Regions from separate parts of the Streptomyces sp. NPDC059142 genome, predicted to be linked through region 1. Evidence: riboswitches for the same ligand, from Rfam matches in the RefSeq annotation. Region 1 holds a riboswitch; the other holds the start of a gene.
What was found. A riboswitch is a leader RNA that binds a small molecule or an ion and turns the genes downstream of it on or off. The one in region 1 is predicted to bind cobalamin.
Positions count from the first base shown of each region.

Region 1 (4,205 bases):
GGACCACCTCACCGCGGGCCTGTTCGGGTGACCACCACCGATACGGCGCCGGAGCTGGATCCGGGGGTGGCGGGCGGCGTGGGCAGGACCGCGCTCATGGTGGCCGCCGCCCGCGCCATCGAGACCCACCGCCCGGACGCCCTGGCGCGGGACGAGTTCGCGGAGCGCTTCGTCCGGGCGGCGCCCGCCTCGGCCGGCTGGCCGGTCCGCCCCGAGCAGGTCCCGAGCGGGGACGCGGACCCGCTCTGGGGCCGCCTCGGCCGGTACTTCGCCCTGCGCACCCGGGTCCTGGACGACCATCTGCTCCGTACGGCGCAGACGGGCGTGCGCCAGGTGGTGCTGCTGGGCGCGGGGCTGGACTCACGGGCGTTCCGGCTCGGCTGGCCGCCCGGCTGTGTGGTCCACGAGCTCGACACCGCCGGGATGCTCGCCTTCAAACAGGCCGTGCTCGACGGGTCGGGGGCCGTCCCCGCGGCCGAGCGCAGACCGCTCGCGGCCGATCTCCGCTTCGACTGGGGCGACGCGCTGGTCGGCGCTGGTTTCGACCCGGGCGCGCCGACCGCCTGGCTCGTCGAGGGGCTGCTGCTCTACCTCCCGGCGGCGGCCGAGCGGAACATCCTCGCGACGGTGGACCGGCTGAGCGCGCCCGGGAGCACACTGGCGTACGAGATCAAGAACCTGGAGGGCGCGGACGTACGCGCCAGTCCGGTCTACACGACGACGAAGGCGCGGATCGACATCGATCTGCCGGCCCTCTTCGACCCGGATCCGCGCCCCGCGTCCGCCGCCGACCTCGCCCGGCGGGGGTGGACGGTCTCGGAGCGCTCGCCGTTCGACTTCACCCGCCTCCACGGGCGCGGCCCGCTCCCCGAGCCGACCGACGCGCTGGCGGCCAACCGCTGGATCTTCGCGGAGGCGCCCACCGGGTGAGGCCGGCGCCGCAGGCCGGCGCCGCAGGCCGTCGCCGCACGCCGTCGCCGCAGGCCGTCGCCGCACGCCGTCGCCGCAGGCCGGCGCCGCAGGTCGGCGAGGGGGCGCGGCGCTCACAGCTCCTTGTCCGGGGGCGGATCCGCGGCGTCCCCCGCGGCGGCGCGGGCTCGCACCCGGGCGGGGTACCAGCGGGTGAAGCGCAGGGCCACGACGATCGCCGCGATCTGGACGATCCACCCGGTCCAGATGTTGTCCGGGTCGTGCTGCACCAGATCGGCGTAGCCGCCCGCGACCGCCGCCACGAGGAACGCCGCACCCCACACGCCGGTGATCAGGTAGTTGGTCCGCAGGAAGACCGGCGAGCCCCAGTGCGCGCGGGGCACCTGCTCCCGCGCGTACGGAAGGGTGAAGGGCGAGCGCAGGGCCATGGAGCCGAAGGCGATGACCACCAGCGCGAGATTGGCGATCTCCCCCGCGTAGGTCTCCAGCCAGCGCAGCGCCCCAGGGGTGGCGAGCGCCCCGACGACGGCGAGCACCCCGAAGAAGGCCACGTCACAGACTTCCAGGAGCTTCCACGAGCCGTGCGGACGCCAGATCCGCCCGGCGAGCACCACGGCCACCGCGCAGGCGAGCGAGAGCCCGACCCCCAGCTCGAAGCGGCCGGGCCCCACCACCACCGCGAAGATGATCCACGGCAGCAGCCCGAGAACCGGACTGTCGAGAAGCCGGGCGGTCTCCCGCCCCGGCCCGCCACCGGTCGTCACACCCGCGCACGCTCCCTCCCGTGTCCGTTCCTCCGGCATCACGGTCGGTTCCAGGATGCTGCGAGACGCCCCACCCCGCGACACGACCCCGTGATCTCCGTGATCCATGTCACGTTCCGGAATGTGAACACATTCGGCCAGAGGGTTGTCCACGCTCTAGCCTGGCGGGTGCAGCTGGTTCGCCCTGCCCGCCAGGCAGACGCGTCGTAAGAGGGAACCCGGTGGGAATCCGGGACTGCCCCGCAGCGGTGAGCGGGAACGACCGCCGTCATACGCACTGGATCCGGACGGATCCGGGAAGCGACGGCCAGTAGGAGTCTGCCTCGGCAGACGTGCCCGCGAGTCCGAAGACCTGCCCGTTGCCCGTACGCGACCGATCGCGTGCGGATATCCCGGTGACCTCGTGGGCGGGTCGGCGTGCATACCGGACGGACGAGCGCGCCCGAGGCGCCGCGTCGACCGTCGGGTCCGTCACCCTTTCGCGCCCGCGTCCCGTCCCCGGGATGTTCAGGAGTCATCTCGCGAAGGAGATTTCCGTGACGACAGAGTCCGCAGCCGCGGCAGCACGGGCCACCGTGTACGGCTACCCCCGCCAGGGCCCGAACCGGGAACTGAAGAAGGCCGTCGAGGGGTACTGGAAGGGCCGTGTCACCGCCGACGCCCTCCGGCAGACGGCGGCCGGTCTGCGCCGGGACAACTGGCGGCAGATGGTGGACGCCGGTGTCGACGAGGTGCCCACCGGCGACTTCTCCTACTACGACCACGTCCTGGACACCAGCGTCATGGTCGGCGCCGTACCCGAGCGGCACCGTGCGGCCGTCGCGGCCGACGCGCTCGGCGGCTACTTCGCGATGGCGCGCGGCACCGAGGACGTGGCGCCGCTGGAGATGACCAAGTGGTTCGACACCAACTACCACTACCTCGTCCCCGAACTCGGCCCCGACACCGTCTTCACCGCCGACTCCACCCGGCAGGTCGCCGAGCTGACGGAGGCGCTGGCGCTCGGGCACACCGCCCGCCCGGTCCTGGTCGGCCCCGTCACCTATCTCCTGCTCTCCAAGCCCGCCCCCGGTGCGCCCGCCGACTTCGAGCCGCTGACGCTGCTGGACCGGCTGCTGCCGGTGTACGCGGAGGTCCTCGCCGATCTGCGCGCGGCCGGCGCCGGGTGGGTGCAGCTCGACGAGCCCGCGCTGGTCCAGGACCGTACGCGCGCCGAGCTGGACGCCGCAGCCCGCGCCTACCGCGTCCTCGGCGGCCTCATCGACCGGCCGAAGGCGCTGGTGGCCTCGTACTTCGACCGGCTCGGCGACGCGCTGCCCGTCCTCGCGAAGGCGCCCGTCGAGGGGCTGGCGCTGGACTTCACCGACGCCGCCGCGGCCAACCTGGACGATCTCGCCGCCGCCGGCGGGCTCCCCGGCAAGCGGCTCGTCGCGGGCGTCGTCAACGGCCGCAACATCTGGATCAACGACTACGAGAAGTCCCTCGCGACCCTCGCCACCCTCCTCGGTCTCGCCGCCCGGGTCGATGTGGCCGCGTCCTGCTCCCTCCTGCACGTCCCGCTCGACACCGCGGCCGAGGCGGACATCGACCCGCAGGTGCTGCGCTGGCTCGCCTTCGCCCGGCAGAAGACCGCCGAGATCGTCACCCTCGCGAAGGGGCTGGCCCACGGCACCGGCGCCATCACCGCCGAACTGGCGGCCAACCGGGCCGACCTCGCCTCCCGTACGGACTCCGCCCTCACCCACGACCCGGCCGTACGGGCCAGGACCGCCGCCGTCACCGACGCCGACGGCCGCCGCTCCCAGCCGTACCCCGAGCGGGCCGCGGCCCAGCGTGCCCACCTGGGACTGCCGCTGCTGCCGACGACCACCATCGGCTCGTTCCCGCAGACCGGCGAACTGCGTACGGCCCGCGCCGACCTGCGGGCCGGCCGGATCGGCACCGCCGGGTACGAGGAGCGCATCAGGGCCGAGATCCAGGAGGTCGTCGCCTTCCAGGAGAAGACCGGGATCGACGTGCTGGTCCACGGCGAGCCCGAGCGCAACGACATGGTGCAGTACTTCGCCGAGCAGCTCACCGGCTACCTCGCCACGCAGCACGGCTGGGTGCAGTCCTACGGCACCCGTTACGTCCGCCCGCCGGTGCTGGCCGGGGACATCTCCCGCCCCGCGCCCATGACGGTGCGCTGGACGACGTACGCCCAGTCCCTCACCGCACGCCCGGTCAAGGGCATGCTCACCGGCCCCGTCACCATGCTCGCCTGGTCCTTCGTCCGCGACGACCAGCCGCTCGGCGACACCGCCCGCCAGGTCGCCCTCGCCCTGCGCGACGAGGTGAACGACCTGGAGGCCGCCGGGACCTCGGTCGTGCAGGTCGACGAACCCGCCCTGCGCGAGACCCTGCCCCTGCGCGCCGCCGACCGCGCCGCGTACCTGGAGTGGGCGACCGAGTCCTTCCGCCTCACCACCGGCGGCGTACGCCCGGACACCCAGATCCACACGCACATGTGCT
Region 1 is NZ_JBHZDA010000077.1:4,558-8,762, reverse strand. Features, by position in the region: gene ACFXPK_RS24245 (EF-hand domain-containing protein) at 1-31, shown strand, start outside; gene ACFXPK_RS24240 (SAM-dependent methyltransferase) at 28-930, shown strand; gene ACFXPK_RS24235 (hypothetical protein) at 1,044-1,694, opposite strand; cobalamin riboswitch at 1,871-2,069, shown strand; gene metE (5-methyltetrahydropteroyltriglutamate--homocysteine S-methyltransferase) at 2,231-4,205, shown strand, end outside.

Region 2 (4,205 bases), on a different contig from region 1:
ATCCCGATCGCCCTCTTCATGGGCGTGTACCTGCGGATCCTGCGCCCCGGCCGGGTCACCGAGGTCTCGCTCATCGGGGTGGCGCTGCTGCTGCTCGCCATCGTGGCGGGCGGCTGGGTCGCGGAGTCCTCGCTCGCCGACACCTTCACGCTGGAGGCCGGGACGCTGGTCATCTGGATGATCGCGTACGGCTTCCTCGCCTCCGTGCTCCCGGTGTGGATGCTGCTGGCACCGCGCGACTACCTGTCGACGTTCATGAAGGTCGGCACGATCGTGCTGCTGGCGCTGGGCGTGGCGATCGCGCTGCCGACGATGAAGATGGACGCGGTCACCGAGTTCGCGAGCCGCGGTGACGGACCGGTCTTCGCCGGGTCCATGTTCCCGTTCGTCTTCATCACCATCGCGTGCGGCGCGCTCTCGGGCTTCCACTCCCTGATCTCCTCGGGCACGACGCCGAAGATGGTCCAGAAGGAGACCCAGATCCGGATGATCGGTTACGGCGCGATGCTGACCGAGTCGTTCGTCGCGATCATGGCGCTGATCGCCGCCTGCATCATCGACCCGGGTCTGTACTTCGCGGTCAACTCCCCCGCCGGGGTCATCGGCGGTACGGTCGAGTCCGCCTCGCAGGCGGTCGCGAACCTGGGCTTCACCATCTCGCCCGACCAGCTCGCCCAGGCGGCGAAGGACGTCGAGGAGACGAGTCTGCTCTCGCGGACCGGCGGGGCGCCGACCTTCGCCCTCGGCATGGCGGAGATCTTCTCGTCGGTCGTCGGCGGCACCGCCATGAAGGCGTTCTGGTACCACTTCGCGATCATGTTCGAGGCGCTGTTCATCCTCACCACGGTGGACGCGGGGACGCGTGTCGGCCGCTTCATGCTCCAGGACATGCTCGGCAACGTGTACAAGCCGATGCGCCAGGTGAGCTGGAAGCCCGGCGTCTGGTTCGCCAGCGCGGTCGTGGTCGGCGGCTGGGGCTACTTCCTCTGGGTCGGTGTCCACGACCCGCTGGGCGGCATCAACCAGCTCTTCCCGCTCTTCGGCATCGCCAACCAGCTCCTGGCGGCCGTGGCGCTCGCCGTCTGCACCACGCTGCTGGTCAAGTCCGGCCGTCTGAAGTGGGCCTGGGTGACGGCCGTGCCGCTCGCCTGGGACGCCGCCGTCACCCTCACCGCGAGCTGGCAGAAGATCTTCTCCGGCGACCCGAGGGTGGGCTTCTTCACCCAGCGCGACGTGTACCAGTCGGCCATCGACCGGGGCGAGGTGCTGGCCCCCGCCAAGACCATGGACGACATGCACACCGTCGTCACCAACTCCACGGTGGACGGGGTCCTCTCGGCCATCTTCGCGGTCCTCATCCTGGTGGTCATCGCGGACGCGGGACGGGTCTGCTTCAAGGCGATCCGCGACCCGGAGAGCGCCCGGCTGACGGAGGTCCCGTACACCGAGTCCAGGATCGTCGCCCCCGCCGGCATGATCCCGACCAAGGAGGAGAAGGCCGAGCTGGCCGCCGCCGAGGCCACCAGGGAGCGGGAGACCGTCCCGGCGGGAACGGGCCCGGCGTGACCGGGCTACGGAACGGCCCCCGAACCCCGACCGGAAGCGGGGCCGGAAGTCGCCCGCGCGACACGGCGGAGCGGCTGCGGCACGTGGCGCGGCGGATCCGCTGGTACGTGCGGGAGTTCACCGGCGAGTCGGCGTACGAGCGCTACGTGGCCCACGCGCGGGCCCACGCGGGCGCGGGCGGCCCGGCGGGGGAGATCATGACCCGCCGCGCGTTCGAACGCAGCCGCACGGACGCCCGCGAGGCCGATCCGCGCGAGGGGTTCCGCTGCTGCTGAGCCCTCACCGGGCAGGCTGCCCGCACCGGGCAGCCTGGCCGCACTGCGCGGACCTCGGGCCGCCGGACCTCTCCCACGGGTCCGGCGGCCCGTTCGTCGTCAGCTCAGCGCACCCAGTCCTTGAGCTGCCCGGTCTCCAGCGTGATCCCGACCGGTTCGGAGCCACAGCTCCGGGCGGGACCGCATACGGATACGTGTCAGCCACTGCACGATGCGTCCGTGGTCCCCGTCCGGCACGACCCTGCTCCTGATCTTCCCGTCGATGAGTCCAGCCGGATACTCGTGATGGTGCGGGCCGTTATCGCGGTGGCCTCGTCGAACTCTTCGGGATGGATCTGGGATTCGTAGTCGATGACCGTCATGGGGATACCTCCGCCTTGTCCTCATGACGATAGCGGAGGGGTCCGACAATCACGGGGCGAAGCGACCCACGACACAACATCTGGGGGGTGACGCAGCGCGCGCCCCCCAGATGTATGCTCGACCTCGCTGTCGACGCAGGGGAATCCGGTGTGAATCCGGAACTGTCCCGCAACGGTGTACTGTGGCGCGCTTTGTCGTGCCCGCCAGTCCGAACACCTGCCGGCAGTGCGTCCGGCTCGACCGATCCGGGCGCCCAGACGTCCGGGCCTCGCGGTTGGGCCGGTGGACGCGGCGCGGTGTGCCTCCCCTCAAGGGCAGGGGTGCGTCCGCGTGCGCGGACCCGTGCCTCCTCGTGGCCCAGAGCCGAGCGAGGGAGAGCACCACGTGACCATCGCGCCAGCGGATCCGGTTTCAGTTGTCTCGGCGGCGGTTGCGGAGGCGGGGGCCGGGAACGGAGCGGCGACCGCAGCCGGGCAGTCCGACGCCCCCGGCACCGCGCTGCTGCGGACCCTGACCGAGCTGACCGCCGATCTGCCCGACGCCGACCCGGGCAGGATCGCCGCCGCCGCGCTGCGCGGCCGCAACGCCCGCTCGGACGAGGCCGAGCTGCGCGAGCTGGCCACGGAGGCGGCGGCCGGACAGATCTCCGACGATCCGGCCTACTCCCGTCTCGCCGCCCGGCTGCTCACCCGTACGATCGCCGACGAGGCGGCCTCCCAGGGCGCCGTGTCGTTCTCCGCGTCCGTCGCCGTCGGCCACCGCGAGGGCCTGATCGCGGACCGTACGGCCGCCTTCGTCACCCGCCACGCCGAGCGCCTCGACGCGCTGATCGATCCGGCGGCGGACGACCGCTTCGGCTACTTCGGGCTGCGGACGCTCTACAGCCGCTATCTGCTCCGGCACCCGCTCACCCGCCAGGTGATCGAGACGCCCCAGCACTTCATGCTGCGCGTCGCCGCCGGGCTCGCCGAGGACGAGAGCGCGCACGCGCTCGACGAGGTCGCCGCGCTCTACCGGCTGATGAGCCGGCTGGACTACCTCCCCTCCTCCCCCACCCTCTTCAACTCCGGCACCCGTCACCCGCAGATGTCGTCCTGCTACCTGCTGGACTCGCCGCTGGACGAGCTGGACTCGATCTACGACCGCTACCACCAGGTCGCGCGGCTCTCGAAGCACGCGGGCGGCATCGGCCTGTCGTACTCCCGTATCCGCTCGCGCGGTTCACTGATCCGGGGGACGAACGGCCACTCCAACGGCATCGTCCCGTTCCTGCGGACCCTCGACTCCTCCGTCGCCGCCGTCAACCAGGGCGGCCGGCGCAAGGGCGCCGCCTGTGTCTACCTGGAGACCTGGCACGCGGATCTGGAGGAGTTCCTCGAACTGCGTGACAACACGGGCGAGGAGGCGCGCCGTACCCACAATCTCAATCTGGCGCACTGGATCCCCGACGAGTTCATGCGCCGGGTCGAGGCGGACGGCGAATGGTCGCTGTTCTCGCCCGTGGACGTACCGGACCTGGTCGACCTGTGGGGCGACGCGTTCGACGCCGCGTACCGCAAGGCGGAGGCCGACGGTCTCGCCCGCAGGACGATCAAGGCGCGTGAGCTGTACGGCCGGATGATGCGCACCCTCGCGCAGACCGGCAACGGCTGGATGACCTTCAAGGACGCGTCGAACCGTACGGCGAACCAGACGGCCGAGCCCGGCCACACCGTCCACTCCTCCAACCTCTGCACGGAGATCCTGGAGGTCACGGACGACGGCGAGACGGCCGTCTGCAACCTCGGCTCGGTCAACCTGGGCTCGTTCGTGGACGCGGCCACCGGCGAGATCGACTGGGAGCGGCTGGACGAGACCGTCCGTACCGCCGTCACCTTCCTCGACCGGGTCGTCGACATCAACTTCTACCCGACCGAGCAGGCGGGCCGCTCCAACGCCAAGTGGCGCCCGGTGGGCCTGGGCGCAATGGGGCTCCAGGACGTCTTCTTCAAGAAGCGGCTG
Region 2 is NZ_JBHZDA010000048.1:3,259-7,463, forward strand. Features, by position in the region: gene ACFXPK_RS18720 (carbon starvation CstA family protein) at 1-1,566, shown strand, start outside; gene ACFXPK_RS18725 (YbdD/YjiX family protein) at 1,641-1,841, shown strand; cobalamin riboswitch at 2,301-2,443, shown strand; gene ACFXPK_RS18730 (ribonucleoside-diphosphate reductase subunit alpha) at 2,589-4,205, shown strand, end outside.
Region 2: linked by a shared signal. The riboswitch ahead of ACFXPK_RS18730 (ribonucleoside-diphosphate reductase subunit alpha) and the one ahead of metE (5-methyltetrahydropteroyltriglutamate--homocysteine S-methyltransferase) in region 1 are both predicted to bind cobalamin.